DNA from 2 places in the Thalassobacillus sp. B23F22_16 genome. Region 2 is predicted to be linked to the other one. Evidence: a T-box and tRNA genes for the amino acid it is inferred to sense, from the RefSeq annotation. Region 2 holds a T-box; the other holds one or more tRNA genes.
What was found. A T-box is a leader RNA that pairs with one kind of tRNA and senses whether it is charged. The one in region 2 lies ahead of tyrS (tyrosine--tRNA ligase), so its partner is inferred to be a tRNA-Tyr.
Positions count from the first base shown of each region.

Region 1: it encodes a tRNA-Tyr, which carries the amino acid that the T-box ahead of tyrS (tyrosine--tRNA ligase) is inferred to sense. The anticodon was not compared.

Region 1 covers NZ_JBIEKD010000012.1:104,548-121,621, reverse strand. The annotation lists gene ACGTNI_RS11370 (S8 family serine peptidase) at 1-2,026, shown strand, start outside; tRNA gene ACGTNI_RS11365 (tRNA-Glu) at 2,451-2,525, shown strand; tRNA gene ACGTNI_RS11360 (tRNA-Val) at 2,530-2,605, shown strand; tRNA gene ACGTNI_RS11355 (tRNA-Thr) at 2,615-2,690, shown strand; tRNA gene ACGTNI_RS11350 (tRNA-Tyr) at 2,854-2,939, shown strand; tRNA gene ACGTNI_RS11345 (tRNA-Gln) at 3,013-3,087, shown strand; tRNA gene ACGTNI_RS11340 (tRNA-Lys) at 3,245-3,317, shown strand; tRNA gene ACGTNI_RS11335 (tRNA-Gly) at 3,334-3,408, shown strand; tRNA gene ACGTNI_RS11330 (tRNA-Ala) at 3,516-3,591, shown strand; gene rocF (arginase) at 3,812-4,714, shown strand; gene ACGTNI_RS11320 (aspartyl-phosphate phosphatase Spo0E family protein) at 4,849-5,001, opposite strand; gene sigW (RNA polymerase sigma factor SigW) at 5,170-5,733, shown strand; gene ACGTNI_RS11310 (zf-HC2 domain-containing protein) at 5,748-6,398, shown strand; gene cdaA (diadenylate cyclase CdaA) at 6,607-7,422, shown strand; gene ACGTNI_RS11300 (CdaR family protein) at 7,415-8,653, shown strand; gene glmM (phosphoglucosamine mutase) at 8,695-10,044, shown strand; gene glmS (glutamine--fructose-6-phosphate transaminase (isomerizing)) at 10,558-12,363, shown strand; gene ACGTNI_RS11285 (hypothetical protein) at 12,388-12,645, shown strand; gene ACGTNI_RS11280 (threonine ammonia-lyase) at 12,697-13,659, opposite strand; gene ACGTNI_RS11275 (IscS subfamily cysteine desulfurase) at 13,716-14,858, opposite strand; gene nadB (L-aspartate oxidase) at 14,965-16,530, shown strand; gene nadC (carboxylating nicotinate-nucleotide diphosphorylase) at 16,499-17,074, shown strand, end outside.
Region 2 covers NZ_JBIEKD010000037.1:417-16,466, forward strand. The annotation lists gene ACGTNI_RS18720 (alpha/beta-type small acid-soluble spore protein) at 1-157, opposite strand, end outside; gene thiI (tRNA uracil 4-sulfurtransferase ThiI) at 265-1,473, opposite strand; gene ACGTNI_RS18730 (cysteine desulfurase family protein) at 1,479-2,618, opposite strand; gene ezrA (septation ring formation regulator EzrA) at 2,798-4,489, opposite strand; gene hisJ (histidinol-phosphatase HisJ) at 4,649-5,455, shown strand; gene refZ (forespore capture DNA-binding protein RefZ) at 5,434-6,054, opposite strand; gene msrC (free L-methionine (R)-S-oxide reductase MsrC) at 6,184-6,663, shown strand; gene rpsD (30S ribosomal protein S4) at 6,908-7,510, shown strand; gene tyrS (tyrosine--tRNA ligase) at 7,647-8,915, opposite strand; T-box leader at 8,987-9,195, opposite strand; gene ACGTNI_RS18765 (transglycosylase domain-containing protein) at 9,320-12,325, shown strand; gene ACGTNI_RS18770 (GNAT family N-acetyltransferase) at 12,520-13,167, shown strand; gene ACGTNI_RS18775 (acetoin utilization AcuB family protein) at 13,173-13,817, shown strand; gene ACGTNI_RS18780 (acetoin utilization protein AcuC) at 13,814-14,992, shown strand; gene motS (flagellar motor protein MotS) at 15,042-15,845, opposite strand; gene motP (flagellar motor protein MotP) at 15,835-16,050, opposite strand, start outside.

The sequences.
Region 1 (17,074 bases), on a different contig from region 2:
AGTTTTGACGGATGAATCCTCAGGTGCAACAGCTGCCGTTAAAAAAGGGAAAAAGACTACAAAGAAGAATAATTCTAGAAATATGATCACGCAAGCTGACCTTGGTTTTCAAGATAAAGGGTCAAAGAAGATGAAAAAGCCTGTTAATGCTAAAAAGCTGCTGCCAGGTGAATTCACAAATTTCCAAACACCGCAATTTAAAGGTGAAAAAGGCAAGAAAAAAGAAAAACAGCCAAACGTATTACCTCTGGATGCAACGGTTAGCGTGGTAGAATCTGATCGATCGGTCAGTACGAATCCTGCCGATGGAAGTTACCGATTAATGCATGCTGCAGGTGACTTTACGGTTGTGGCGGATGCTTATGGTTTCCATCCAAGTGAGCAATCCGTATCTGTTCCAGAAGACGGATCAGTAAGTGCTAACTTCACGCTGAATCCTATTGCGACAGGTACACTGGAAGGCACCGTAACAAACGAACAGACTGGTGAACCAATCGAGGGCGCTACCTTGATGCTTATCGAAGATGCCGCAGTAGCCCCCGTTGAAACAGGAGAAGATGGCACATTCACTCTAGAAGCTTATGAAGGCGATTATACTTTAAGAGTGATGGCTCCGTCCTATCATGGCGAAGATGTCCCTGTTACCATCGAGGGTGGTGCTACCAACACAGTGGAAGTAGAATTGGCACCATTCATCGGTTATCCAGGTGAAATCGGATATGATGACGGTACTGCCGAAAACGCTCGTGCATTCTATGATGCTGGTAATGGCTGGGCTGTTAAAATGACCCTGGAAGAAGGACAGGAGTCCGCTATGGTTACTGGTGGACTGTTCCGCTTCTGGACAGAGGAATGGCCAGTACCGGGCGGCAATGAGTTCCAGGTAGAAGTTTATGATGCTACAGGAACAGATGGGGCACCAGGTGAAAAAATTGGTGGTCCATATGATGCAGAGGCGTTAAGGAATGGGGAATGGACTCATGTAGACCTCTCCGATAAAGGAATAGTTGCTAATGGAGATTTCTATATGGTTTATATTCAAACCCATCCTAATCCTAATACGCCTGGTCTGGCTACGGATGAAGATGGAGACTATGCTGACCGCAGCTGGCAGCTTGTAGGCGGCAGCTGGAGCAAATCTCCAGAAGCGGAAGGCAATTACATGATTAGAGCACTAGTCGATTATGCGGCGGAGGCTCCTGTAATTGAATCTCCAGCTGATGGGTCCTATACCAATCAGGAATCCATTACAGTAGAAGGTAGTGCTGCACCAACGACAACAGTCACTGTCTACAACGATGGTGAGGAGGCAGGCACTACAGAAGCTACTGAAGATGGAAGTTTTGCTGTTGATATCACCCTGGACACAGGAGAAAATGAGCTGACAGCGATATCTTCCATGGATAACGGTTCCACTGAACCATCTGCACCTGTAGTAGTGACATTGGATCAAGACAACCCTGTCTTGACAATTGACACTCCAACAAATGGCGATAAAACAAATAAAGAAGTCATTACAGTTGCAGGTCAAGTAGAAGAAGAAAATCTTGATCGCGTCGAAGTAAATGGTCAAACTGCTGATGTGGATGAGGACGGTGCATACTCCAAACGCATCATGCTATCAGAAGGTGAAAACGAAATAGTAGTCATTGCAACAGATTTAGCGGGTAACAGTGCGGAAGAGTCAGTCACTGTGGATGCTAAATTTAATGCAACTGATATTGAAAATCTACAACCAACAGAAGATAAGTATATGCAGGCTGGTGAGTCTGTCAAGATCGAGTTTGATGCCGATCCTGGACTTGACGCAACTTTCTATATCAGAATGCCACTTACTAACTTCTCTGATCAGGCTACAGAGCTGCCAATGATGGAGACGGAAGAAGGGCATTATGTTGGCTACTGGACAGCAACCTCTAACCTAGTAGCAGAAGGTGCCGAGATTGTTGTAAAAGCTGCCGATGATTATGGTAATGTGGCTGAGGAAGCTGCAGAAGGAAAACTGTATATTAACACAGAAGAATAAGGTGTGAAGGAGCTGCCCCAGATCGGGGCAGCTCTTTTTTTGATGATCCCGGCGATTACTTTTTTGCTTATTTTTTATCAATAAGCGAGACAAGCGTCCTATATTTGAGACAAGTACATTAGAATAGAGCAAATTTTTAACTATTGAGAGACAATATCGAAATTATGAGAGACGAATTTAAAAATAAACGAGACAAAGTCCATGTTAAGAGAGAATTCAAAGTCATATATGAGACAGTAATAGAGGCTAATTTCAATGTAGATGATTGGAGTTTCAAGGGCACCTTTTTTCAATAGAATGTGGGGAGAGAAAGCAATAAGAAAAAAAATTAAAATTTCTCTTTACAAAGTACTAAGCGGCTGTATATAATAATATTTGTCAGTTTGAGAGGACAACCTTTCAAAAGGCTGTCAACTGCTTCAATGGCCCGTTGGTCAAGTGGTTAAGACACCGCCCTTTCACGGCGGTAACACGGGTTCGAATCCCGTACGGGTCACCACTTTGGAGGATTAGCTCAGCTGGGAGAGCACTTGCCTTACAAGCAAGGGGTCGCAGGTTCGAACCCTGCATCCTCCACCATTGAAATTTGCCGGTCTAGCTCAATTGGTAGAGCAACTGACTTGTAATCAGTAGGTTGGGGGTTCAAGTCCTCTGGCCGGCACCATTGAATGTTTTCCTACAACGTCGAATAGACTTCTTGCTGGAAAACAATAGTAGTCCTGTAAGGGCACCGTTGATTATTTTCCTTTAGAAACACCAATAATTTCTTGTAGAAAACTGTTGAATTATAAAAGGTTTTTCTGTTATAATTCTTAAGTGACTTTCTTGGAGGGATAGCGAAGTTGGCCAAACGCGGCGGACTGTAAATCCGCTCCCATCGGGTTCGTAGGTTCGAGTCCTACTCCCTCCACCATTTATTTCATTTTCCTATGAATTAACTTTATAAAAAAAGCAAATAGTACTTATTACTTGTACTATTTTTTTAATGGCCCATAGCCAAGCGGTAAGGCAGCGGATTTTGATTCCGTCATGCGCTGGTTCGAATCCAGCTGGGCCAGCCATTTTTATTAATGAGCCATTAGCTCAGTTGGTAGAGAAGCCGTAAACTTCCTTGAACTACATCATCGTAGGCTTTGCGAGGAGCGTATGCTTCACCGAATAAGCTAGCAACGAGACGAGCACATTACTCAATTAGGTTGTAATATTTCATTAAATAATGAGCCATTAGCTCAGTTGGTAGAGCATCTGACTTTTAATCAGAGGGTCGAAGGTTCGAATCCTTCATGGCTCACTTGTATCACTGTTAAGCGGGAGTAGTTCAGTGGTAGAACACCACCTTGCCAAGGTGGGGGTCGCGGGTTCGAATCCCGTCTCCCGCTCCATGTAATCTTTTGCTACGTCGAGTAAACATCCTTGCTAAAGATTGATCGTGTACTGGAAGTGCTGCATAAATACGATTTTTGGCTACGTCGAATAAACTTCTTACATCGGGGCCTTAGCTCAGCTGGGAGAGCGCCTGCTTTGCACGCAGGAGGTCAGCGGTTCGATCCCGCTAGGCTCCACCATTTCTTGTACCATTACTAGCGACTTCATAAATTCAGACGAGAAAAAAGCTGACATGCTACTACCATGTCAGCTTTTTTTCGTTTATTACAAGCGTCATACATACCTGTGCGCGAGACGAGTAGCTGCGAGAGCTACCGTATATATATACACAATCATGTCCGGTTGAGTCATTTGTCTGAAAGCGTCTACAATAATGGAGAGTAGAAGAAGGAGGATGAAATGATGAAGAAGCTATCGATTTTGGGAGTACCGATGGATCTGGGACAAAACCGACGCGGCGTAGATATGGGACCGAGCGCGATTCGCTATGCAGGGGTTCTCGAGCGGTTAGAAAAGTTGGAGCTTGCGATCGAAGACCTGGGCAATGTTGAAATTGCGCAGCAGAAGGGTGAACAAAAGGAACTTGTTGATAACCTACGCAACTTGAATGAAGTGATGGAAGGTAACGAAAAGCTCGCACAACAAGTAGATGACATAATCGAAGAGGGAAGTTTCCCGCTTATTCTTGGCGGTGACCATAGTATTGCAATAGGAACACTTGCGGGTGTGTCTAAGCATTATGAAAATCTCGGTGTCATTTGGTATGATGCTCATGGTGATTTGAATAACAATGAAACATCGCCGTCTGGCAACATTCATGGAATGCCGCTTGCCGTCAGTCTGGGTATTGGCCACCAGAGGCTGGTCAACATCCATGGTTACCAGCCGAAAGTGAAGCCAGAGAACATCGTCATTATTGGTGCACGTTCTTTGGATGCAGGGGAGCGAGAGCTGATTAAAGAAAAAGGAATAAAGGTTTTTACAATGCATGAAGTCGACCGGCTTGGCATGTCCGCTGTGATGCAGGAAACCATCGAATACTTGAAAGATCGTACCGATGGGCTTCATTTGAGTCTGGATCTGGATGGTTTAGATCCGGATACTGCTCCAGGAGTAGGAACGCCTGTCATGGGTGGATTGAGCTATCGGGAGAGTCACTTAGCTATGGAAATGCTGCATGAGTCTGGTCTGGTGACTTCGGCTGAATTTGTTGAAGTAAATCCGATTCTTGACGAAAAAAATAAGACAGCAAGTGTGGCTGTAGGTCTGATGGGCTCTTTATTCGGGGAGAAATTATTATAAAGCGATTAGAAAAACTTGGCTAAGTACTTATGGCGAAAGCCTTAGATTTTCTTACACTTTAGTATTTTAACAAAGTTAAATTTAAAGTAAAAAAATAACAGCAGCTTATCTTTAAGGATAGGTTGCTGTTATTATTATCTCGCTTTTTCAAATTGGTTAAGCAATTCATCTAATTGTCTGCTTATACTTACTACCTCTTCGGAAGATAAATCTAAATGTTTGCTCAAATCATTCATTTCTTTTCTGCATCTTTCAATTTCCACTAAAATCAACTTTTTTTGTTCCATGACGCCCTCCAATAATATAAATGTAATTATTTTTTTATTTGAATGTCCATACCCTGCTATGAAAAATGTTAAACTTTAAACGGGGAAATTTTCTTAGATATTTTTTGAAACCTTACGAGCTGCTCATTCGTACAGGTAATACCGCAAGTTTAGCGGAGGTATAAAAGAATGGAAACCGTGATAAAAGAGAAAATCAAACAAATAAAAAAAGGAAATCAGGCTGCATTTGAAGATGTAGTTTCTTTTTATCAAAATAAAGTGTATCAAATTTGTTTCCGTATGATAGGAAACGCTCATGAAGCAGAGGATCTTGCACAGGAAGCCTTTATTCGGGCCTATACCAACATTGACCGCTTTGATGAACGGAGGAAGTTTTCAACCTGGCTCTATCGAATTGCTACCAACCTTACCATCGACCGCATACGTAAAAAGAAACCGGATTATTTTCTGGATGCGGAAGTAAAGGGGACGGAAGGATTGAGCATGTACTCCCAAATAGCGGCAGATCAAGCTTTGCCCGAAGAAGAAGTGGAAAGTCTGGAATTACAGACTTATATTCACAAAGAGATATTAGCATTACCTCCTAAATACCGTAGTGTAATTGTACTAAGGTTTTTAGATGAACTGTCCCTGCAGGAAATAGCAGATGTGTTGGAAATTCCTGTAGGTACCGTGAAAACCCGGATTCACCGGGGGAGGGAAACGTTGCGAAAAAGGCTTCGCCACGTGTAAAGGAGTGAGAGGGAATGAATTGTAAAGAAGAAGCTATCGCTTTAATGCATAAATATTTAGACGACCATTTAACGCAAGCGGAAGAAAAGAAATTGCGCATGCACCTCCAGGCATGCCAGGAGTGCCAGACCCACTTTCATGAGCTGAAACGGACAATCAGTCTGGTGAAGAGTTCAAGTCCCATATCGGCACCCCAGGACTTCACCTCAAACGTGATGGCTAATCTTCCAAAGCAGAAGAAACGTAATCATTATACGAAGTGGTTCAGAAACCATCCGTTCTTTACGGCTGCGGCGGTGTTTTTCCTGATGATGTTCGGCGGTATTTTTTCTGCATGGACAGAAGATCAGCAGGTGACGGTTTCTAAACAAGAAAACTTAGTAATAAAAAACCAGGTGGTCATCGTACCGGAAGATGTGACGGTTAACGGTGATCTGGTCGTTCGAAATGGGGATTTACGAATTGAGGGAGCAGTTAATGGAGATGTCACCATTATAAACGGCGATCTCTTAAAGCAGGACAGCAGGGAAGATTCCCCTCTCGATGGAGAGAAATATATGGCTTATGTCAGCGGGGAAGTCAATGAAGTGAACCAAGTGTTTGAGTGGGTGTGGTATCATATCAAAAATACATGGGAAAGTGTATTTTCTCTGGCTAAGGAGTAATAATGAGAAAGACTGTCAGGCAGGGCAGTCTTTTTTTCTAGCGTTAAGAGATCAAGTATAAGTGGTACTAAGGGTTTAAAGGTGTGCGACGATTCTGTCTTTTTATGAGCGTGGCATGGGAGAGCATTATCACTGTGACAGGTAAGTATGCTATAATTATATGTACTTTGTTTTTATCTTGTAATTACTTATAAAAGGAAGTGTAGGCATGCTTGATGGGGGACTAGACTTATTGGATTACTTACTTATAGCTATTGATATCGCCCTCGTCTGGTTTGTTGTATATAAATTGATCATGTTGATCAGGGGAACGAAGGCAGTCCAGCTGTTAAAAGGGATATTCGTTGTCCTGGCGATATGGCTGTTTAGCAACTTATTCGGGCTGACTACCTTAAGGTGGCTGACTTCACAGGCAATTACCTGGGGTTTTCTTGCAATCATCATTCTTTTCCAGCCTGAGTTCAGACGTGCGTTAGAACAGTTAGGGCGCGGCAGCTTTTTCAGCAGAACGACTTCTGAGGATCAAGGGGTGGAAAAATCCATCCAGGCCATCATAAAATCTTGTAACTATATGGCTAAGCGCCGGATTGGTGCATTGATTACGATTGAAAGAGAGACAGGGATGGGAGATTATGTGGAAACCGGAATCAATATCGAAGGCCGGTTGACGAGCGAGTTGCTGACAAATATCTTCATTCCCAATACCCCTTTACACGATGGCGCAGTAATCATACGTGGCGATGAAATTGTCGCTGCTGCATGCTACCTGCCATTGTCGGAAAGTCCATTCATCTCCAAGGAATTGGGTACACGGCATCGGGCAGCTATGGGAATCAGTGAAGTAACTGATGCGCTGACGATCATTGTATCTGAAGAAACAGGAAACATATCATGCACTAAAAATGGAGAGTTACATCGAGAATTGAGTCAGGAAAAGCTGAGTGAAATCCTTCATAAAGAATTGAATGTACCGACCAAAGCTCCTGTGAAGACATGGAACTGGAGGGGGAAGAAAGATGGATAAATGGTTTAACAGCCCCTGGTTTATTCGTGTCATTTCGTTATTGCTTGCTGTCTTGTTGTGGACGACTGTCAACCTGGATGATAACTCTCAAAGCGATGCATTATTGATTAATGATGGGTCGAGTGAATTTGAAGTGTTGAATAACATTCCATTGGACTTGGTCTATGATGATGATAAGTATACAGTCAGTGGAGCGCCTCAAAATGTTTCGATGACATTGGAGGGCCCGAACAGCGTAATGACACCACTAGTTAGACAGAAAAATTTTGAAGTCTATGTAAACTTAGAAGGTTATGGTCCAGGAGTTCATACGGTGAATGTCCAGCATAGTGGTATTTCCAATCGACTTCACGTCAATATTGAACCTAGAACCGTTCAGGTCACCATTGAGGAAAAAGTGGAGCGTGAGTTTGATGTTGGGGTGGACCTGATCAATGACCAGGAACTGGTGGAAAATTATGAAATCGGTGATGCCAAAATTACTCCTGGGAAAGTGACCATTACCGGCGGAAAAGAACTTGTGGATAGTGTAGCGCTTGTGAAGGCGATGGTCGATGTGCGGGACACTACGGAGACGATAGAAAACGCCCAGGCTCCTGTAAAAGTATATGATATGCAAGGAAATGAATTGGACGTGCTGGTAGAACCGAATGTGGTGGACGTTACTGTGCCTATAGATGTACCAAGTAAACAGGTACCGATAGAGGTTCAAGCGGAAGGAGAGCCGGCAGAAGGCTATGCCATCCAATCCGTTACCCCGGAGGTGGAGGAGGTAACAATCTACGGGCCATTGGAGGCAATCAGTCAAATTGGCCGAATCGCTAACATCAATGTAGACACCACGGATTTATCTGAATCGGGAACCCAGGAAGTGGAGGTACCAGTACCTGATGGTATCCGAAAAGTAGAACCTGAAACAATAGAAGTGGACATTGAAGTGATGGAATCTGAAGATCAGTCTGAACAAGTAATCGACTCAATAGAAATTGGGGTAGCAAACCCTCCTGAAGAAGGGTCCGTAAGTTTTCTGGATCCGGAAGATCAACAAATATCATTGACTGTTCTTGGTAAAGAAGAAGACATTGAAAATTTACAAGCGGAAGATTTTCAGGCAGAAATTGATGTGTCCGGTTTAGAGGCTGGGGAGCACGAAGTGCCTATTGAAATAACCGGGCCGGATAATGCAGCATATGAGCTGAACGACCCCAATGCAATGATACGAATCGGATAAAAATAGAATGTTTGTAACGAATGAAGGAGAGATTAGACATCATGGGAAAATATTTTGGTACAGATGGAGTCAGAGGAGTAGCAAATAAAGATTTGACTCCGGAACTTGCTTTTAAATTAGGACGATTCGGCGGTTATGCAGTAACAAAAGGAGTAGAAAGACCAAAAGTTCTGATAGGTCGGGATACGAGGATTTCCTGCCATATGCTGGAGGGAGCTTTAACAGCTGGTCTGCTCTCAATCGGAGCCGAGGTCATGAGGGTCGGTGTCATTTCTACACCAGGAGTAGCCTATTTGACGAAAGCGCTTGGTGCTGAAGCAGGTGTCATGATTTCTGCTTCCCACAACCCGGTGGAAGATAACGGAATTAAATTCTTTGGACCGGATGGTTTCAAACTTTCCGATGAGCAGGAAGAAGAAATTGAGGGATTACTCGATAAAGATAGCGATGACCTTCCTCGTCCGACGGGAGGAGACCTGGGTCAGGTAAACGATTATTTCGAAGGAGCTCAACGCTATATGCAATATCTGAAACAGACGGTCGATCATGACTTCGATGGTCTTCATCTTGCATTAGATTGTGCTCACGGCGCCACTTCCGCACTTGCATCCCATATGTTTGCTGATCTGGAAGCGGATATTTCTTCTATCGGTTCATCTCCGGATGGATTGAACATCAACGATGGCGTAGGGTCCACGCATCCTGAGGCAGTCAGGAAGCTTGTTCTTGATAAAGGAGCCGATATCGGACTTGCATTTGATGGTGATGGAGATCGACTGATTGCTGTGGACGAAAAAGGTAATATTGTTGACGGAGACCATATCATGTACATATGCGGGAAGCATATGAACAATTCCGGCATGTTGAATCATTCTACCGTCGTCTCTACGGTTATGAGCAACCTTGGTTTCTATAAAGCGATAGAAGCTAATGGGATGAAGAGCGATAAAACAGCGGTAGGCGACCGATATGTAATGGAAGAAATGAGACAGGGCGGCTACAACCTGGGCGGAGAGCAATCCGGTCATATCATCTTCTTAGATTACAATACGACAGGGGATGGAATGCTTAGTGCATTGCAGCTCATCAATGTCATGAAAGATACAGGCAAGCCGTTATCGGAACTTGCTGCTGAAATGAAGAAATTCCCACAGGTCTTGAAAAATGTGAAAGTAACCGATAAAGCTGCGGTTCAGACCCACCCTCGTATTCAGGATACAATTAAAGCAGTAGAAGAAGAGATGGGAACGCAAGGACGTGTTCTTGTACGTCCTTCCGGTACGGAACCACTTGTACGCATCATGGTAGAAGCACCAACAGAAGAAGATTGCGAGAATTATGTTGATCAAGTAGTGGAAGTTGTACAAGAAGAATTGGGTATGACGGAGTAATGTTTCAGAATGCGCAGCCGGCACATCACAGCTGGCTGCGCATATTTTGTTATAGTCGAGTTTATAAGATTGTTACAATGGGAAGTCATTTGTGTAAAGGTGAAAAAATAATGATTGACCTTTAAAATCTTTCTCGAGTAAAATGGTTAGTAGCCTTGCTTTTTTGCCTGCAGGTTTAAAGATGGCTTACTAAGGTAATGGAGTAGGGGTGCATTCAAGGAAGATAAGGAGGATAGTTTTTCAAGAACAATCATTTAAAGCGCCAGGACTATTTTCGTTCGGCATGAAAATAGTTGACGAGGAGGAGGTTCATCGAGCTTTCGGCGGATGCCTCCCGGTTGTTGCACTTCAACCGTCTGTTCAGCTTTTAAAACAAAGAGGCGACTCTTTCGGACAACAAAGCTGAATAAAGTGCAGACCAATCATAGTAAACACGAGAAAGGGGCAGAACGCTGCCCCTCACGGGTGCCGGTCTCTGCCCCTTCTGAGGAGATTTAAGGAGGAAATACCGACATGTGTGGAATTGTAGGATATATTGGATATGATGATTCGAAAGAGATTTTATTAAAAGGGCTGGAAAAGCTGGAATACCGTGGTTATGACTCAGCAGGTATCGCAACGTTGAATGATGAAGATGCGTACATTGCAAAAGTTAAGGGAAGGATTGCACAGCTTCGTGAGGCCGTTGACGATAACGTAAAGGCAACGCTTGGAATCGGCCATACGCGCTGGGCGACACATGGACCGCCAAGCCAGGAAAATGCTCATCCGCATCAAAGTACATCCGGGCGTTTTACCATCGTTCATAATGGTGTCATTGAAAACTATCTGGAAGTACGCAAGGAATACCTTGGGGATATGGAATTAAAGAGTCAGACCGATACAGAAATTATCGTACAGTTGATTGAAGTACTGTATAATGAAATGAAGGACGTAGCGGCTGCATTCCGTAAAGCTGTAGAACTGTTGAAAGGCTCTTATGCGATTGCTTTAATTGATGCAGAAGATGAGGATACGATTTATATCGCAAAAAACAAGAGTCCGCTTCTTGTAGGATTGGGAGACGGCTTCAATGTCGTTGCCAGTGACTCCATGGCAATGCTTCAAGTGACAGATCAATTTCTTGAATTGATGGATAAAGAAACTGTCCTGTTGCGCCGTGACTCTGTCGAAATCCTGAAGCTTGATGGTTCTAAGGTTGAAGAGCGTGAGCCTTTTACAGCTGAACTGAATGAGTCAGATATTGAAAAGGGGACCTACCCTCACTTTATGCTGAAAGAAATTGACGAACAGCCGTTAGTGCTCCGTCGAATCATCCAGGAATATCAAAATGAAGACAATGAAATCAAACTGGACCCGGATGTACGCCAGGCGATGAAGGATTGTGACCGTATTTATATCATCGCTGCAGGTACTAGTTACCATGCAGGATTGATCGGGAAGCAATTCATCGAAAAGTTTGCCAAAATCCCTGTAGAAGTACACGTAGCAAGTGAATTCTCCTACAACATGCCATTGTTGTCAGAGAAGCCGCTCTTCGTCTATATTTCTCAAAGTGGGGAAACGGCAGACAGCCGTGCCGTACTGGTCCAGACAAAGCAATTAGGACATCCGGCATTGACGATTACGAATGTGCCAGGGTCCACCCTTTCTCGTGAAGCAGATTACACCTTGCATTTGCATGCAGGACCAGAAATCGCAGTAGCTTCTACCAAAGCCTACACAGCTCAAATGGCTGTTTTGGCTATCTTAGCTGTAGATACAGCAAAAGCGAAAGGCATCGAGCTTGAATTCGATCCAATGCAGGAACTCGCCATCGTAGCGAATGCTATGGAAGCCTTAGCTGACCAGAAAGAAGTATTTGAGGACTTGGCTCGTGACTTCTTAGCAACTACACGCAACTGCTTCTTTATCGGCCGCAGCATCGATTACTATGTTGGTGTGGAAGGGGCCTTGAAGCTGAAAGAGATTTCTTACATCCAGGCAGAAGGTTTTGCCGGCGGTGAGTTGAAGCATGGTACCATTGCATTGATCGAAGAAGGAACACCAGTCATCGCCCTTGCTACTCAGGAAAGCGTCAATGACTCGATCCGCGGCAATGTACAGGAAGTCATTGCTCGTGGAGCAAATGCTTGCGTAATCAGTATGAAAGGTCTGGAAAAAGACGGCGACAGCTTCGTACTGCCGAAAGTACATGAGCTGCTGACACCGATTGTTTCTGTCCTTCCATTACAGTTGATTTCTTATTACGCAGCGCTTCACCGTGATTGTGACGTAGATAAGCCACGTAACCTTGCCAAAAGTGTTACAGTGGAATAAATAACTCTCAAAAGGAGTGTACACATGCTAAAGGAATCGGATTTTCCGACAGAGGAACTAAGGGATCAATGGATCAAAGTCCGCAATAGGAAATTGGAAGAAATGGCGCAGTACATCCAGCGTTACTTCCACCTCACAAAAGTTAGAGAAAATGAAGGAAGCTATGAGGTTCAAGGTTATGTTTATCAGCCAGGATACGGTGAGATCAGGATGGCCTTTGAGTTCACATACGAACACGTAGCTAAAATGACAGATCTATTTGATGAGTCTATTGAAAAATAAAATGTGTGCTATCAAAATGCCCCCAGTTACAATTAGTAACTGGGGGCATTTTCATTGGTGATTAGTAGGAACGATCAGTTCCCCTATTCTGCTTATATCTACATTGCCGCCTGAAACGACGGTCACTACTTTTTTGTTTTCCAATGGCAGTATGCTGTTGGTCAGTGCGGCGATTGCAACAGCGCTCGAGGGTTCAATCAGCTGCTTCATCCGTTCCATCACAAAGCTGAAAGCGAAACGGATTTCGTCTTCTGAAACTAAAACAAGGTCATCGAGGTACTTTTGCAGTACCGGAAAGGTTAAATCACCAGGCTGTGAAGTACGCAGACCGTCAGCAATCGTGCTGGTGGCTGGAATGGCTGTAATTTTATTATTGTTTAGCGACAGGTACGTGTCATTAGCGATTTTCGGCTCTGCTCCGTAGACTTTGATGCCTGGGTTGGTTTCTTTGATAGCCGTTAAAATTCCTGATATGAGGCCTCCGCCGCCCACTGGTACCACTATGGCGTCTGCATCTTTTACTTGCTCTAAAATCTCCAGTCCGACAGTCCCCTGACCCGCCATGGTATAAGGGTCGTCGTAAGGAGGGATATAAACACCTGTCTGCTCTTCGGCGAGCTGTTTTGCTCTGGGAATCCGTTCGGCTGACGTGGTTCCGCATGTTTCAATTTTTCCTTTATAAGCCTGGATGGCTTCCACTTTGCATTGACTGGCATCTGTCGGCACGACGATGGTAGCAGGAACACCGAGTTGATTGGCGATGTAAGCAACTGCCTGTCCGTGGTTTCCGGAAGAAGCGGCTGTGATAGTTTTTGCCCCTTCCTGCACGGCATGCTTTACTTTATTAGTAGCGCCCCGGATTTTAAAAGAACCTGTTTTTTGTAGATGTTCGGACTTTAGAAAAATCTGGTTATTACACAGTCTGGATAGTTGTTCGGATTGCAGAATGGGAGTTGTATGGATGATCTCGGAAATAGCTGCCTTAGCTGCATGAATATCTTGAACAGTAATCATCAGGATGCTCCTTTCTGATTCAATTACTATCATTCTAGCAGAAAGAGGGCATCTATTCAGACTTTTACCCTTGTGACATAGTGGTGGGCGTCGATCACTTCCTTCAGGCAACCTCCCAAGGCTGTTACATCGTCAGCGGTGGTATGTTTACCAAATGAAATACGGATAAATGTTTTCGCCTCTTCCTCTGAATACCCCATGGCTAGTAAAGTTTTCGAAGGAGTTTGCTGATGAATTGAGCAGGCGCTTCCTGTGGAGATGGCACAGCCCCTGCGGTTGGCTTCAAGCATGGTCCATTGCCCCTCCATTCCCGGTACCAGCATTCCTATGATCGTCGATTCGGCTGCCGTTTTCCCGACGATTTTAATTCGGTCCTGTACAGGCAATAGAGTGTGTCTGAATAGGTTTCTCAAATGTCGGAAGTGTTCCTGGTGTTTACATAACTGATGGATATTTTCCTGCGAAGCGGCTGTAAAGGCGGCAACTCCCGGGAGGTTTACAGTACCTGACCGTATTCCCTTTTCGTGGGACCCGTACCTTACCTCAGATGGTAGTGGTACAGAAGGGGAAAGGTAAACAGCTCCGGCACCCTTAGGACCATAGATCTTATGGCTTGATAGGGAAAAACTATCGAGGAGGGGGGTGTAGGCTTTCATATCGAGTTTTCCCAATGCCTGGACACAATCGCTATGAAAATAAATCCCATTTTTCCGGCAAATAGAAGAGATTTCTTCTATTGGCTGAAATGTACCGATTTCCCCGTTCATCATTTGGACAGTTACGAGCACCGTATCTTTTCGGATAGCTTTTTCTAAGTCATCCATATCGACAAAACCATCTTTGGTAAATGGGATTTTCGTAACCTCAAAACCCTCTTTCTCGATCATTTCCAACGCGTGGTGAACGGAGGAGTGTTCGGCTTGCGACGAAATAATATGCTTTCCTCTCCCAGCTTTTGCTAACGAGTGTATTCCCAAATGGTTACTTTCTGTTCCACCGCTTGTAAAATATAATCCTTCACTTTCAACCCCTATGGCATCAGCCAGAATTTCCCTACAGTGCTCCAGCAGTGTGCCAGCTTTTGTTCCTTCATCATGGAGGCTTTCTGTATTACCAAAGTAGTCCCTGGAAACATCGTGGTATATGTTCAAGGCTGTATCGTCGATGGGGCAGGTTGCTGCATAATCAAAGTATCTCATAGGTATCACTCCCTCTTTTTCGTACCAGAAAAAAGCACTTGCCATAAGTTTAATTCTATGTAAATATAAGTGTCAAGACACATGTAAAACCAAAGGGGTGCCCAACATGATGGAACAGTCAGAAGTAATTATTGTGGGAAGTGGCATAGCGGCCTTACAACTGCTGGCAAACTTACGCAGGGATATGAATGTGATTGTACTCACAAAGTCAGAAGTAAAGACGAGTAATTCTTTTCATGCCCAAGGAGGTGTGGCAGCAGCATTAGCGCCCGAAGATAATCCGTATGCGCATTACATAGATACGATAGAAGCAGGCAGAGGACTCAATGATCCAGAAGCAGTCAGCCAATTGACCAGACAGGCTCCTTCTGTCATCCGCGAATTGTTAGAAGCAGGCTGTGCGTTTGATCGAGATGAGCGAGGAGAAATAGTTTTGGGGAGAGAAGGATCCCATCGTTGGAATCGAATTGTCCATGGGGGTGGGGACCAGACCGGAAAACGCCTTGTCGACTGCCTTTTGGGAAAGATTGGAGCCAATGTGTCCGTTAAAGAGCATGAATTTGTCTTTCAATTGCTCACTGATGAACAAGGTAAATGTTATGGGGTGAAAAGCAAGGGACGAGATGGAACCATCAGTACTTATGTGGCTCCCCATATCGTATTAGCGACTGGAGGATGCGGACAGCTTTACGCTGCCACTTCCAATGCCGAAACCGTGACTGGAGATGGGCATGCACTTGCCTATCTTGCGGGCGCAGAGCTTGTCGATATGGAATTTGTCCAATTCCATCCTACGATGCTTTCTATCAACGGAGATATCAAAGGGTTGGTTACGGAAGCGGTACGGGGAGAAGGGGCAGTACTCGTCGATGAAAGCGGGAGAAGGATCATGAAAGGGGTGCACCCGCAGGAGGACTTAGCTGCACGTCATATTGTTGCCCAGACAATCTTTGACTGCATCAGCCAGGGAAGAAGTGTTTTTTTAAATATGACAAACATCGCTCATTTCTCAAAGAAATTCCCTACGGTCGCACAGCTTTGTAAAGCAAACGGGGTGGATTTGGAAAAAGGAAAAATACCTGTCGCACCAGGTGCTCATTTTCTAATGGGGGGAGTCAAAACAGATGAAGCAGGCAGAACAACGGTTGAAGGACTTTATGCGATTGGCGAAGCAGCTTGTACGGGGGTTCATGGAGCAAACCGCCTGGCCAGTAATTCGCTATTAGAAGGGCTGGTCTATGGAAAACGACTGGCAGCCCATCTCAACCAACAGGCTTGGGAGGTTCCCCGATACCACGCGTTATCAGGAAACCTGGAACAGCGAGAAATAATGCTTCCTGCCGTTATGGAAATTCAGCAATCGATGATAGAGCGTGTCGGTATTATGCGGACAGGGAACGAACTACGGAAGCAAAAAGAATGGTTAGAATCCTTTTCCATACCAGAAAACCTGGATGCACTATCTACCAGCCAGATAAGCCGTGTGTTTATGCTCATCACTTCCTGGCTGGTCACTACATCCGCGCTTGCCCGGACAGAAAGCAGGGGTGGTCACTTCCGAGAAGATTTTCCGAACGAAAACAGCGAATGGCAGCAAAGACATATCCAGTTACAAAAAAATAGAAAGCAGGGTGAAATCTATGAATCTACTGAAACTCCGGCGTTCACTTGAGGAATTCTTCACGGAGGATATCGGCGATCAGGACCTTACCAGTGATGTGTTATTTGACCGGGATACGAAAGGGGAAATTCGCTTCCTGGCCAAACAGGAAGGAATATTATGTGGCACGGATGTTATTGCTACTGGATACGGCATACTCGATCCTGAGGTGGAAATAGAGGTGTGGCAACAGGATGGACATCCATTGCAGGCAGGTGATGAGATTGCAAGAGCCTATGGAAATATGGCCAGCCTGCTGAAAGGAGAGCGTGTCATTCTCAACCTTCTCCAGCGAATGAGCGGTATAGCGACGCTGACCAGGCAGGCTGTGCAGAATCTTGCCAGTGACCATACTAGAATCTGTGATACGCGAAAGACGACTCCAGGCCTCCGAATGTTAGAAAAATATGCCGTCCGTACTGGCGGCGGGTACAACCACCGGAATGGACTCTATGATGCTGTCATGCTTAAAGATAATCATATCGCTTTTGCCGGGTCATTGGATGAGGCGGTGCGTAAATTGCGGGACAGACTGGGTCATATGGTGAAAATAGAA
Region 2 (16,050 bases):
GTTTAGTGATTTCACCACCAACAGAACCGTTAGCGCGGGAAGTTGAGTCAGGACCAAGTTGAACTCCGAATTCTTGAGCGATTTCAGTCTTCATTTGATCCAAAGCTTGTTGTACACCAGGTACAAGCAATTGGTTTGAGTTGTTGTTTTGAGCCATGTTATTTCACCTCCTCGTTACTTCTATCATGTGTAACGAGGATTTTTTTCATTCAGACCTCTTGCTGGTATTTGTTGCTAGTAGCTTGAAACCTGTAATATCAGTGTTTAAAACAAATCTTCGAATTCATTTTCACTTTTCAACTCGGTTTGCAGCTTCAGTTCTATCACTTCTCTTTGCTCCACCGCTTCTTTTATATCTTCAGAAAAATCGACCGCAGATTCGTACTCGCGGGCTTTTTCCTTCTTTGGTTTCGTCTTAGGAGCTTTCGGCACAAAAACCGTGCAGCAGTCTTCATATGGCCGAATGGAAATATCGTAAGTGCCGATTTTTTGTGATATCGAAATAATATCTAATTTATCCATGGCTACTAGCGGTCGTATGACAGGAAAATTTGTAACTTCATTAATAGCACTCATACTTTCCATTGTTTGACTGGCAACCTGGCCAAGGCTTTCGCCAGTTGTCATAGAAAGAATGTCCTGTTCCCTTGCTACAGCCTCACTTATTCGAAGCATCATGCGCCTCATGATTGTCATGCTGTAACCTTCAGGCATTTCCTGATGAATTTTCTGCTGAATTTTTGTGAAAGGTATCATATGCACTTTCATTTTAATACCGAACCTGGTCATTTCCTGAGCCAAATCCATTACTTTTTGTCTGGCTCGTTCACTTGTATAAGGTGGCGAGTGGAAGTGAATAGCTTCGACCTCTACTCCACGCTTCATGGCAAGATATCCAGCAACAGGGCTGTCAATTCCGCCAGACAAGAGCAATAAAGTTTTCCCTGTTGTACCGACAGGAAGTCCGCCAGCACCTTGGTATTTCTTCGAGGTTACATAGACAGCATCCTGACGTATTTCCACCACTATTTCAACATCCGGGCGGTGAACATCAACTGTAACATCTGACGTATTTTTCAGGATATGCGCCCCTAGCATTTGATTCATTTCCTGAGACTTGATCGGAAATGTCTTATCGGTTCGCTTGGCAGAAATTTTGAAGGTACTGGCATGCTTAGCGTCATGAAAAGCAAATAATGCTGCCTCCTTGATTTTTTCCTCATCTTGCTCGGTACGAAGGGCAAAACTTAAACTCTGAATGCCAAAGACTTCCTGACATGTCTGCATTACCTCATATGGATCTTCCCCATTCAAAAGGATATACATACGATCTCTCGTTTTTTTCAGCTTGGCAAGAGGAAACCTTTTCAGTTTATGCACCAGATTGCTTTGCAGTTTTTGCTCGAATTTATGACGGTTTTTCCCTTTAAGTGCCATCTCGCCATACCGCACCATTATTTGATCAAATTCCATTTTATCTACCCCATTACTTTATTTAATTCGGTTAAAACGTTAGCTAATTCCGAGACAAATATATCAATTTCCTTTTGTGTCGTATAATAAGACAAACTGATTCTCAATGCACTTGTCGTCCTGTCTTCTCTTAGGCGACAGGCTGCCAGTACCGCACTTTCATCGGCTCGTTTGGAGGAACATGCTGACATCGTAGAGATAAAGATATTTTTTTCTCCAAGTGCATGAATCACCACTTCCGGTTTAAAACCCGGAACAGAAACATTAACTATATGCGGTGCAGCGTCCTTAGGGGAGTTGATGATCACAAATCTATTTTGTGCTAACCCTTCCCGGAGTCGGCGATTCAAATTCTTCAAGGTGGAAAGTTCTGTCTGCTTTTTTTCCAAAATTAAGCGCAAAGCTTTCACAAAAGAAACAATACCAGGCAGGTTTTCTGTACCAGCACGGTATGCCCCTTCCTGTCCCCCTCCATGATGAAGAGGAAATAGCCTGGTCCCTTTTTTTATAAATAAAGCACCTGTACCATTCAACCCGTGAATCTTGTGACCGGACATGGTACATAAGTCGATTCCGCACTCGTAAAAATCAAGTTCTAATTTACCCAGTCCCTGTACGTGATCCACGTGGAAAAACAACTTTGGATGTAGTTTCACGACTTGCCCTATTTCATAAATCGGCTGGATAGTCCCCAGCTCATTATTTACAGACATGAGTGAAAGCAAGATGGTATCTTGACGGATACTCTCCTTCACATCTTCCAAGCGCACTTCTCCTGCTTCCGTCACAGGTAGATAGGTTACTTCAAAGCCCAGCTTTTCTAAAGAAGCACATGCTTCCAGGACGGAAGGATGTTCAATTTGACTGGTAATGATATGCTTCCCTCGATTTTGGTGCTCCAATGCAATTCCCTTGATAGCTATATTGTTCCCTTCCGTGCCACCTGATGTAAAAATAACTTCTTCAGCTGCTATTTTAAGCAGCTGGGCAGCCTGCTTTTTGGATTGAAGCAATAAACGTTCAGCTTCACTGCCAAAGCTATGGATGGAAGAAGGATTGGCATAATATTGTTCCGCTACTTTTTGGAAGGTATCGACTACTTCTGGATACGGTTTCGTCGTAGCACTATTATCTAAATAAATCATCGGGATTTCCCCTTTGGCGTTATTTTGCAGTCTCATATATTATCATACCTTATGTTAAAAATAAACAATACAGGAACCATCATAGAATTGATGATTCCTGTATTTATCTGGAATACTATTCATTTCAGCAGGAAGGAAGTCTAAAGTCTAATCCAAAACGGATGTCCACCGTTTCCATCTTACACTAATACGTCATCACGTGATTCCAATCGGTTCATCAGGTCTGGGTCTACTTCTTTTATAGCTTCAGAAGCCAGTGCAAATGAAGTCTCATAATTGAACGAACGGAATTCACGTTCGGCTTCAGACAGCCTGGCTGCAACCAATGGATATTGACTGCGATAACGGTTCCCGTATTGAATCACCTGTTCGGCCAGAAGAGCCTGATCCATTGTCCGGCTTGCAGCTTCAGTTACCTGGCCGATTTTTTCAGAGGCCTCATCTAATGTATTGTTGACCTTGGTCATTTCAAGCGGCTGCTCTTCCAGACTTATAAAAACTCTTTCGAGCTCTTCATGGCCCCGCTTCAGTTCCTCCGCAAGCTCCTCGGGTATGCCAGGCAGATTACTCTTGCTGAGCTTTCTGTTTATATCCTGTAACGATTGCTGCATAGCTACCAGTTTCTGCTTTGCTTCATTTTCGTCCTGCCGCAAAGCTCTAATGCTTTCACTGAACGCTTTATGTTCAGCCTGCAGTTCTTCCAGCTGCTGTTGACAATCCTTAAGTTGTTCTTGCAGCTCGCTATAAGAAGTCGTGTCATCTTCCATTTTCTTTTGAAAATCCATGAATTGCTTTTTAATTTTAACCATCCATTTCTCGAGCAGCAGCTGCTTTTCCATATCCTTATCTTCAAAATGGTAGGTACGCTGCAGCTCTTGCACTTCATGTTTTGTGGCAAGTAGAATCTGTTCGGATTCTTCCAGCACTTCCTGGTATGGCTCAAATTGTTTTTCAATAGTATTCCTGGCAATCGCTTCTTTTTCAAGCAACTGATAAATTTCCTGAATACGGGCTTCCATTTCTTTCACAGTATCTTCGACGCCATCAAGGCTTCCATCTTCCATCGTGGACACGCACGCAGCCAATGTCTCCCGGTGAGTATGTATTTCTTTTTCAAAACCAAGGTGGCTCAGACGGTACCCCTCTTCTTTCATCTCTGCCATACCTGCAAGGATTTCGTCAAGCTGGCTAGGAACTTCCTGCCGGCATTTTTTATACAACAGCGGCAATGCGGTAATTCGCTCCTGAAGGTCTGCCAAGTTAACCTTTAACGTTTGGACAAGCTCATTGGCTTCCATATAATCTCCTTGCTCGGTCAACTTCTTGTATTCATCGAGGGATTGCTGAATCTCACTTACTTCTTTATCCAATGCACGATAGGCTTTACCATATTTATGGCGATTCTGCATTAACTCTTTCTTCAGCTCTTTCAATACAGGTTGTACCTGTTCTACTTCCTCTCGGCTTGACTGTTCCGATTCAAGGAGCTGCTCAAGCTCTTTAAAAATCTTTTTGATGTCCGCTTCTATCGTTTCCAGTTTTTGTTCCGTCTCTTGAATCTTCTGTTTTGCTTTCCGGAAACGGTAACGGTCAGCAGCTTCTTCCACATCAAACAAATCTTCTTCTAAGTCCGGCAATTCCTGGGTAAGAATACGATCCCAGCGTCCTCGCCAACCGTCGAATTTTTCCTGAGTTTCACCCGAGAGGTTAAGGTTCTTTACTTTAGAAAGCTCCTCGGTCACTTGCCGATTCATAATATCCATTTTCCAATTTTCCAGTCGATCGACTTGATCATACAACTTCTTACGGCTAATTAATCCATATATGATTAAGCCGATAATCAATACAATAATCCCGATCACGTACTCCATAAACAGCCTCCTAACAGATGACACCTTCCAATAGGGGAAAATAGGCTCCAAAATGATAAATTGTTGTAATTATGATACCATGAGAACAATCATTTTGGCTAAAATATTTCAAAATAATTAACAATATGACATTTTTTTCTACACAAAAGGGGAATTTCGATGAAAATTGACGGCCATATTCATACTCCTTATTGTCCACACGGCACTTCCGATCCATTAAAAGCCTACGTAGAAGAGGCTTTGAAGCAAGGATACCACTCGATGACCTTTACAGAACATGCACCACTGCCACCATCTTTCCTTGATCCTGTGCCTGATAAAGACAGTGGCATGGATCTCCGATTACTGGAGCGCTATATCCAGGATATTGAACAAATAAAAAAAGAATATCAAAGGGATATTGACATTCTTATTGGGCTGGAAGTCGATTACATTGAAGGCTACGAGCAGGAAACCAGTGATTTTCTTTCCAAATATGGCAGCAGATTAGATGACAGTATACTTTCTGTCCATTTTCTGAAAGGGCCAGTCCACTATCATTGCATTGACTTTAGTGAATCAGCTTTCCAAGGAGCAATCGATGACTTCGGCTCGCTCGAAAAAGTTTACCATGCCTACTTTCGAACGTTGGAAAAATCAATAAAGGCAGACCTTGGGCCGTACAAGCCTGCCAGAATCGGTCATATGACGCTCGTGCGCAAATTCCATCACCATTTTCCATCTCCCGCAGACTGGGATGCTCCTATATCTGCGTTGTTGGAAAAAGTTAAGCAGGGCCGTTATCAGCTGGACTACAACGCTGCAGGGTATTTTAAGCCCGCCTGCCTGGAGAGTTATCCTCCGCAGCGTATCGCCAGACAAGCGTATCAGGCAGGAATCGAGCTTATCTATGGATCTGATGCTCATAAAAGCAAAGGAATCGGCCAAGGCTTTGACCGAATCGATCACACACTGACAACCGGCTGATTACAAAGCATTTGTACCCACTTTTGAACCGTACGGCTATATTGTTGAGCAAAATAGCTATGGGATTGGTCGAATGTCACAAAATCCTTCCAATCATGCGGCATAGCATAAGGGGCCTGAAGCATGCCTTTAAATTGAAGAAATAAAAACCGGGCGTCCCGTTTTTCTCTCACCACCGGGGCTACTACTTGCTGGAATAAACCATATAGCAAATGATTTTCTTTAGACAAGTAGGTTACCAGCATTTCACGTACAAACTGGTTGTCAAGAGACAGCTCCCGTTGGATAAGACATGTCAGTTGATGACGATCCTGCTTGTAATGTAGAATTACTTCAATTAAACGGCAAAGACGATCAATCGGGTCTAATTCATCCATCGCATCAGCCTGCTGCTCGACCAGACCGATATAATCCTCATAATAATCAATGATCAACGTTTCAAGCAGGCCCTGCTTATTGGTGAAATAATAACTGATCAAAGAAACATTCACAGCGGCCTCACCAGCAATATCCCTGACGGAGGTACCATGGTATCCTTTTAGGAAAAACTGCCGGCAAGCGACATCCATCACTTTTTGTCTGGTCGTGGTCTTTTTCATCAGGACATCAGCTCCTCTCTTATTAGATTAAAAATTCGCCGTTATTCACCAAGAATCCTGTAAAAAACGTTCGTCAATTCCTGCACCTGCAGGCTCGAAAAATATCGAATATGTACTGGAGGTAATCTTATGTTCCAAACTATGCATTATAATGGTACCCGCGAAGAAAACTATCAGCTATTGATTAAGCAGCTTGCTGCTTTATTGGAAGGAGAAAGCGATCAGATCGCCAACCTCTCAAATGCTTCCGCCCTATTAAACCAGTTTTTAAATGATGTTAACTGGGTTGGCTTTTATATTTGGAAAGAAGGAGAACTTGTGCTGGGACCATTCCAGGGACTGCCGGCTTGCGTACGCATTCCTTCCGGCAAAGGTGTGTGCGGAACAGCTGTAGCAGATAAACAAACCCAGCTTGTGGAGGATGTCCATGCTTTCCCTGGGCATATTGCCTGTGATGCTGCCAGCCAGTCAGAAATAGTCGTTCCTCTTTTTAAAAACAAGGAATTGTTCGGTGTACTGGATATCGACAGCCCATCAAAATCTCGCTTCGATGAAACAGATCAAATCTATCTGGAAAAATTCGCCCGGATGCTGGAACAGTACATCTAGTGATAGAGTCTATCAAATTTCAATTCTTCCTTGACTTCTTTATGTGTAAAGCCTATAATAGCCTTTGTGTAAAATAAATGGCAGCCTATGTGAACCTGCGTTGTCATCATTTTGTTCCTCCAGGTGAGGTGCATCGTGTAACTCTCTGCTGCTGGAGCGATGGTGCATGAAAACAAAATGAGCATCGTGTGTGGGACACACTGTTCTTATTTTATGCAAATAAAATAAAAAGGAGGAAATACCTATGGCACGCTATACAGGTCCGACTTGGAAAAAGTCACGTCGCCTTGGCATTTCTTTAAGCGGAACAGGTAAGGAGCTTGACAAGCGCCCTTACGCTCCAGGACAACATGGTCCAAACCAACGTAAAAAACTTTCAGAATACGGTCTTCAACTACAAGAGAAGCAGAAGCTTCGCTTTATGTTTGGACTAACGGAACGTCAATTCCGTCGCCTATTCGAAGAAGCAGGTAACATGAAAGGTATCCACGGTGAGAACTTCATGATCTTACTGGAATCCCGTTTGGATAACCTTGTTTACCGTGCTGGCTTGGCTCGTACTCGCCGTCAAGCTCGCCAATTGGTAAACCACGGCCATGTGACTGTCGATGGTGGACGTGTTGATATTCCATCTTACCGCGTGAAGCCTGGTCAAGTTATCGGCCTTCGCGAAAAGTCACAAAACCTTGACATCGTTAAAGAAGCGGTTGAAGTGAACAACTTTGTTCCTGAATACCTTACTTTCGATGCTGAGAAAATGGAAGGTACTTACAGCCGTCTTCCTGAACGCGCTGAACTTCCTTCTGAAATCAACGAAGCGCTTATCGTTGAGTTCTACTCTCGTTAATATGCTTCCAAAAAAGCCATCCGAGTTTTCGGATGGCTTTTTTTATATGACAGATAAAGGTGCGTAATTCTGTAATAAATGAGCGTCCCTATCAAAAAGCAAAAACCTGTGGTCTATGCCACAGGTTTTGAATGATTTATTGAAAGCGAATCATGAAGTATTTCTTTTTGCCACGGCGAATGATCGTGAATCTTCCTTCGATACGATCTTCTTCCCGGAGGGTATATCCAAGCTCCTGCTGGCGTTCCCCATTGATATAAATGGCTCCATTTTTGATATCTTCACGCGCCTGTCTTTTTGATGAAGCGATACCCGCTTCTACTAGCAGTTCTACCAAACCGAGTTCTTTGTTGTCTGCCACGTGTGTAGGAACATCTTTGAATCCTTGTTCAATTTCTTCACCAGACAATGATTTGATATCCCCGCTGAACAGTGCTTCGGTAATTCGCTGCGCCTGTTCCAGTGCTTCCTTGCTATGCACCATCTCCGTCATTTCTTCTGCCAGCCTGCGCTGGGCGGCCCGCTTTTCCGGCTGCTCCTGCAATTCTTTTTCAAGAGCTGCTATTTCAGCCATCTCCAGGAATGTGAAAGATTTCAAGAACTTAATGACATCTCGGTCATCTGTGTTAATCCAGAATTGGTAAAATTCATAAGGGGAAGTTTTCTCACTGTCGAGCCAGATTGCTCCTCCTGCTGTCTTTCCGAACTTGCTGCCGTCAGCCTTTGTCACCAATGGGACCGTCATGCCGTATGCCTTCACTTCTTCTTCTCCTGCTGCACGGCGACGAATGAATTCCAGCCCAGCTGTAATGTTACCCCACTGGTCGCTTCCACCAATTTGAAGCGTACAGTTCTCTTTCTGGTACAAGTTGTAAAAGTCCAGAGATTGTAAAATCATGTAACTGAACTCTGTATAAGAAATCCCATGCTCAATTCTGGATTCCACTGAATCCTTAGCGAGCATGTAGTTGATTCCAAAATGCTTGCCCGTATCTCTCAAAAACTCAATGATATTAATGGATGACAACCATTCGTAGTTATTACGCGCGACTGCTGCATTATCGCCTTCATCAAAATTCAACAGCTTGGCAAGCTGCTTTTTAATGCTTTCACTGTAACCTTCTACTACGTGCGCTTCATTCAGCTGTCTCTCGGTGGAACGTCCGCTCGGATCCCCGATCATCCCCGTTCCGCCACCCACAAGGGCGATCGGACGGTGCCCGGCACGCTGGAACCTTTTTAACATCAGTATCGGAAGCAGATGACCGATATGCAGACTATCTGCTGTCGGATCAAATCCACAGTATAGTGTCACCTGATTTTCTGCTAAATGCTTTTTCAAACCTTCTTCATCTGTCACTTGATTGATTAATCCACGCTCTTCTAAATCTTGTAGAATGTCCATATCCTCACTCCTCCAATTGATTACCACCATGCATATATTTCCGGACAAATAAAAAAACCCGCCCAGCAGAAAAAAGGGACGAGATTTGTCGCGGTACCACCCTTGTTGCACACTCCTGTGCCACTTGTATCGATAACGGCTCGGTTAAAACCGTCTTCTGTTTAATCAGAAGAAAGCTCCAGATCGTATTTCACAAGGTGAATTTGTACCGGCTCGCAGCAGCCGCCGGCTCTCTGAATACAGTGATCCTCTTGTTACTGCAATCATTCATTGCTCTTGCTATTTAACTTAATAATATTTTTAACATAGACCTGCCAAAAAAGCAATCCTTAATTCCATTCGTGCATTCCTGACATTGGCAGGATGTGTTATAATATAAAATGGATTTTTTAGGAGGTCTTATTATGTCTAATTACCCCAAAAAAGGTATAAATAAAGAAAAACTGCTGGAATTTTGGCGAAGTGGAAAACTCCAAAAGTCTAGCCGTATTACTTATGATGTTACGTGGAACATCATCTTATTTTTCATTGTGCTCGGTATTATCGGTTTGTTTTTTGCCGGAGGTGCTGGAGCTGGTTATTTTGCCTCACTCGTAAAAGACGAAAAGGTCATGAGCAAAGAGGAAATGAGCCAGGATGTGTATAATTACGCTTCTACCTCAGAACTATATTTTGCAGATAATAAATATTTAGGTAAAATTCGGTCAGATTTACACAGAGAAGAAGTGACCCTCGATGAAGTTGCCCCTTATTTGAAGAATGCCATTATTGCGACAGAAGATGCAAACTTCAATGAACATGACGGAGTAGTACCAAAAGCAATTATGAGAGCTGTGGCACAGGAAGTAACCAATGCCTCCATAAAAACCGGGGGAAGTACTTTGACGCAGCAAATCATCAAGAATCAGATTCTGACAAATGAGGTTTCTTTTGAACGTAAAGCCAAAGAAATCCTGCTTGCTCTACGTTTAGAACGCTTCTTCGAAAAAGATGAAATTTTAGAAGCATACTTAAACATCGTCCCGTTCGGACGTGATGCGAATGGAAGAAATATTGCAGGTATCCAGACAGCTGCACAAGGGATTTTTAATGTCGATGCTAAAGATCTCACACTTCCTCAAGCTGCTTTTATTGCCGGCCTTCCACAAAGTCCTACTTACTATTCTCCCTTTACTAATGGAGGACAGCAAAAAGAAAATATCGAACCAGGACTCAGCCGAATGCGGGAAGTGCTCTCCAGAATGCTGGAGGGCGGCTATATAACCGAGGAAGAATATGAAGAAGCGCTTGAGTATGATATTAAATCAAACCTGGCTGATCCAGAACCTTCTTCTATTAATGATTATCCATGGCTTACATTTGAAGTAGAAGAACGTGCCCAGGAAATTCTCGCTAGGAGTCTAGCAAAACAAGACGGCCATACAATGGAAGATTTACAATCTGATGAAGAACTCCGGGAAGAGTATGAAGCGAATGCCAGACGCGAACTCCGCTCTGGTGGATATAAAGTTCACACAACAATCGATAAAGAAATGTATGACGTCGTACAGAAAGTTAAAAATGAATATAACAACTATGGCCGCAATAAAACCACCCAATTGGAAGATGCGGACGGCAATATGGTTGATGTCACACTACCCGTTCAAGTCGGCAGTGTAATCATGGAAAACAAGACTGGTAAGATACTCGCCTTCATTGGTGGTCGTGACTTCTTCAAACATGGAGAATTGAATCACGCCACCCAGGCCAGACGATCAGCCGGTAGTACCATGAAACCACTTATCGCTTATGCACCAGGAATAGAGGAAGGCATATTACACCCTGGATCTGTTTTTGCCGATGTACCCTTCAAATATGTAGGAATCGACCAAGAACTGAGGAACTATTCCGGTGGGTATCATGGCTTTACTTCCATCAGATATGCTTTGGCTAAATCATACAACATACCTGCTGTCAAAGCTTTCAATGAAGCTAACAAGAGCGTGGACATGGCGAAATACGGAAAAGCAATGGGCTTCACTACCATTGCTGATGAAGCCTTCTCTTACCAGGCAACCGCTATCGGGGCACAGGATGTAACCATTGAAGAAAATACCAATGCTTTCGCAACGTTGGGTAATAATGGCCAATTCGCTGATGGCTACATGATAGAAAAAATTGTCGATAAAAATGGCGAACCGATATATGAACATGAAAATAAAGCTGAAAAAGTATTCAGCCCGCAGACCGCTTATTTGACGGTTGATATGATGAGAGATGTACTCGATTATGGGACAGCTTCCGGTATTAAAGGACAGTTGTCTAATCCAGGCGTCGATTGGGCCGGTAAAACTGGTACATCCAATGATTATACGGATACCTGGTTCGTTGCCACGAATCCGAATATCACCGTGAGTATGTGGATGGGCTACGACTATAAACTCAAATTGGACCGTAATGGCTATAGCAGCCGGAACACAGCTCTTTGGGCGCGAGTGGTAAATGCAATATCGGAAGTTAATCCTGAACTGGCGGCACCAAATAAAAGCTTCGAGCGGCCGGATGGGATCGTAGAGCGCTCTTATTGTGCCACTTCCGGGCTGGTACCTTCCGACTTATGTTCGAAAGCTGGTTTAGTCGAAAAAGATATTTACAATGCCGACCATGCTCCAACTAAGAAAGATGACAGCTTAACCAGTGGCGGCGGCGACTTTGTCAAAGTCAAAGATAAGCTGGTTGTCGCAGGTCCAAGTACACCAAGCGAATTCGTTAATAAGAGCAGCGGAGGCGTAACGCTGAATCCAGATTTCTTAAAAGAAAGAGGCCTGGATAAACCGGATATTTTACCTCATTTAATCCCTTCTTCGGATAAATGGAGCAAGGTAGCTTTACCAGACGGCAGTTCCATTGACGCATCAGAAGGAATTGAAAATGACGGTAAGAATCCTGCCGCACCGGGTGGCGTGACAGCGAACAGTTCTGCAGTTAGCTGGTCGGCTTCATCCAGCAATGATGTTGTGGGATATCGTGTGTATCGTGCTTCCTCAGAGAATGGGTCATACAGCCTCATTGGCAGTACCACAGACACCAGATATGGTTTTTCTGGTTCTGATGGCTTTTATGCTGTAAAGGCAGTCGATTACTTCGGTATGGAATCGTCCATGTCTTCCGCTGTCAAAGTAGGTTCACCTGGTCAGCCTAATGAACCGGATGAACCGAATGAACCGGCCGATGCCCCTGCAGATGAGCCGGAAGAAGAACCATCCGATGAACCGGCCGAAGAAGATAACAATGCACCTGAAGAAGAATCTACAGACGATACATCCGAATCACAGACAGATGAACAGCAATCAGAAGAAGATACGGATGATGCAGCTGAAGATGGGGCAGATGAAGAATCCGAAGCACCATCCGAAGATGGAGAAGAATAATCCGCCCTTTCCTATCATGAGCCAAAATTTTAACCGATAATAAACGGCTTTTAATAATCCTCCTCTCTTTTTGAGAGGAGGTTTTTTTGCAAAGATTTCACTTGTTAGATCCAGCTGATAGATTCAATTTAAATAGATTTCATGTATAATGAAAATCAACAGTGATAATAACCTTTATAGCAGGTGGTGTATCAATGAAGCATGTAAAGACGTATCATTCCAAGGTCTTAGATACGGAAAAAGGTCCATTAGTCATCGAAGGTCCCCTAACCTCAGAAGAACTCTCCAACTATGAATTTCATCCAGACTTAAATGCTTTCCGACCAGGCCCTAAGCAATTTGAAGCAGTCAAAAGCATTGCAGATTTTGAAGAAGGGCGTATTATCATTGCAAGACATGAAAATACCATCGCTGGCTATGTAACTTATTTACACCCTGATCCATTAGAACGATGGTCAGAGTTTCAAATGGAAGATTTAATTGAGCTGGGAGCCATTGAAGTTATTCCTGATTTCCGCGGGGCAAGAGTAGGATCTCATTTGCTGAGAGTAGCGATGATGGATGAATTTATGGAAAACTATATCATCATCTCTACTGAATATTATTGGCATTGGGACCTCAAAGGAACGGGGTTAAGCATTTGGAACTATCGGAAAGTGATGGAGAAAATGATGGCTGCAGGTGGGCTGAAACCTGCTCCTACAGACGATCCCGAAATCGTTTCCCATCCGGCGAACTGTTTAATGGTGCGCATTGGCGAGAATGTTCCGCAATCATCTGTTGAAAAATTTGATCGTCTAAGATTTTTAAATAGACACCGACAACGTACACAAGGGAGGTAAACCCCATGCTAGTAGAAGAAATCATGAAGACAGACGTCATTACTATGAAGCCGACCGAAACGATTGGAAAAGCATTGCAGCTTTTGAATGAGCATCATATCCGTCATTTACCTATTGTGGATGAAAATAATTATGTTATCGGCATTGTTTCAGATCGTGATGTACGTGATGCAAGTCCCTCCATTTTTGATGAGTCAGAGTCTGAAGAATTTGAAAATGAAATTCAGACGATTATGTCCCACCCCGTTATTACAGTTCACCCGCTTGACTTTGTAGAAGAAGTAGCAAGCATTTTTTATGAACATGAAATTGCCTGTGTACCAGTAACAAAGGAAGAAAGACTGATAGGAATCATTACCGAAAAGGATATGCTTTATACATTGATTCAGCTGACAGGTACGAACGTACAAAGTTCGCAAATAGAAATAAAAGTAAAAAATATTCCCGGCATCCTTCCGAAGGTTACCCAGGTTTTCGGGAAAAGAAAAGTGAATATCAGTTCTGTTTTAATTTACCCATATAAACCGGATTCCAGATATAAAATACTGGTATTCCGTATCCAGACGATGAACCCCATGCCGACAATCGAAGACTTAAAAGAAGCAGGGTATGAAGTGTTATGGCCAAACATGCCAGGGATGTCATTATGAAGTGCCAGTCTGCTTTTGTATACTCCGATGCTTTTACACAATATAAATTTCGTGACGACCACCCCTTCAACCAGTTACGCGTGCAAATGACAAAAGATCTGTTGGAGTTAGAAAATTCTATACAACCAGAACACCTTCTCTCCCCGCGCTCGGCTACAGAAGAAGAGTTAGCGCTGGTACATAGTCCCACCTACATCGAGGCAGTAAAAAAAGCAAGCACAGGAAATCTTACAGAAGAAGAAGGCATGGAATTTGGCATCGGCACAGAGGATACCCCTATGTTCAAAGGCATGCATGAAGCTTCTTCTCTTCTAGTCGGCAGTACCTTGACTGCTATTGATGCAGTACTTGAAGGGGAATGTGAACATGCGCTCAACCTTGGAGGCGGTCTCCACCATGGCTTTGAACGGAAGGCTTCGGGATTTTGTATCTATAATGACGGAGCTGTCGGCATTGAATACATTCGAAAGAAGTATGGCTACAAAGTCCTCTATGTAGACACGGATGCACACCATGGGGATGGGGTTCAATGGTTATTTTATGATGATCCTAACGTTTGCACACTTTCCATTCATGAAACAGGTCGCTATCTGTTTCCTGGCACAGGGAATGTAACCGAACGAGGATTAAAAGAAGGATACGGATATTCCTTCAACCTGCCTATTGATGCTTTTACAGAAGATGAGTCATTTCTGGAACTTTATGAATCCGCATTCAAAGAAATTGTGGAATATTTCAATCCTGACGTCATTGTGACTCAAAACGGAGCAGATGCCCACTATTTTGATCCATTGACTCATTTATGTTCAACGATGCAAATCTATGAACGGATACCTAAGCTGGCACACGAATTAGCTCACCAGCATTGTGAAGGACGGTGGATAGCGCTGGGCGGAGGAGGTTATGACATTTGGAGAGTCGTCCCGAGGGCATGGGCACAAATTTGGAAAACTATGACTACCGGCCAGCCATTTACAGGTAACCTCCCTGCTAAATGGATAGAAAAATGGCAAAAAAAGTCACCTGTAGACCTTCCAACCACGTGGCATGACCCGGAGGGCTTTTATAAACCCATTCCAAGAAAAGCAGAAATCACAGAAAAGAATAAAAAGGTCTTAGCAAATGCTTTGCAATTCATCCATAACCAGAAAAAATATAACCATTTATCTCCCTAATTAATAAATACCACCTGGAGAGAGGTGGTATTTATTAATTCATTTATTATTAAGAAGTTTGTTCATTATTATAAGTATCCTCTAAAATTACGATTTCCACACGGCGATTCTTACTCCAATTTTCAGGTGTATCATTAGGAACAGCAGGACGTGTATCTGCATACGCGATGGCCGAAAAGCGCTCGCTATCCAGACTAGTCTCTCTTACGATGTATCGGATGACACTGCTTGCTCTTGCACCAGATAATTCCCAATTTGAAGGATACCTGAATGTTGAAATCGGCCGATTGTCGGTGTGACCCTCCACCGTGATATCGTTAGGTATATTCGTCAATAACGTACCCACTTTGCTCAAAAAAGGCTTTCCTGACTCTAATACTTTTGCTTCACCGGAATCAAATAACAGTTGTTCCTGAAGAACCAGCACCACACCGCGGTCTGTACGATTGGCAGAAATCACTTCATTTAGCTCGTTTTTATCTAAGAAAGCTTCTACTTCTTCAACCAATTGGTCCAAATCGTTTTCATCATTTGCCTCTTCAGCCTCTGAATCATAGGTGGTGGCATTCATTTCATTGGTTGGGTTCTCAAATTCATTCGACGCTTCCCCACTTTCAAGCGGGTCCGTCCTTTCTGTGGGATTATCCATCTCTACGGGGGAAGGAAAAAAATCAAAAATCATCCGATTTCGAAACGATTCGGAAATTGCCTCAAATTTAACTAAGTCAATCTGTGACATAGAAAATAAAAGAATGAAAAAAACCAGAATCAAGGTCATGAGATCAGAATATGTCACCATCCATCGCGGTGCACCCTTTTCTTCGCGTTTCTTCAGGGGTCTCCTAGACTTCATTAGCCGCTTCCCCCATGAACGCTTCTTCCTGCTCTTTCGTTTCTTGTTTCTCCTCATCTGAGAGGAAGGCACTAAGTTTTTCTTCTAAAATTTTCGGATTCTGACCGGATTGGACACCTATGACCCCTTCAATAATAATCTGTTTTAGGAAGATCTCCTGCTCTGTTTTATTTTCCAGCTTGCCTGCCATAGGGATAAATACCAG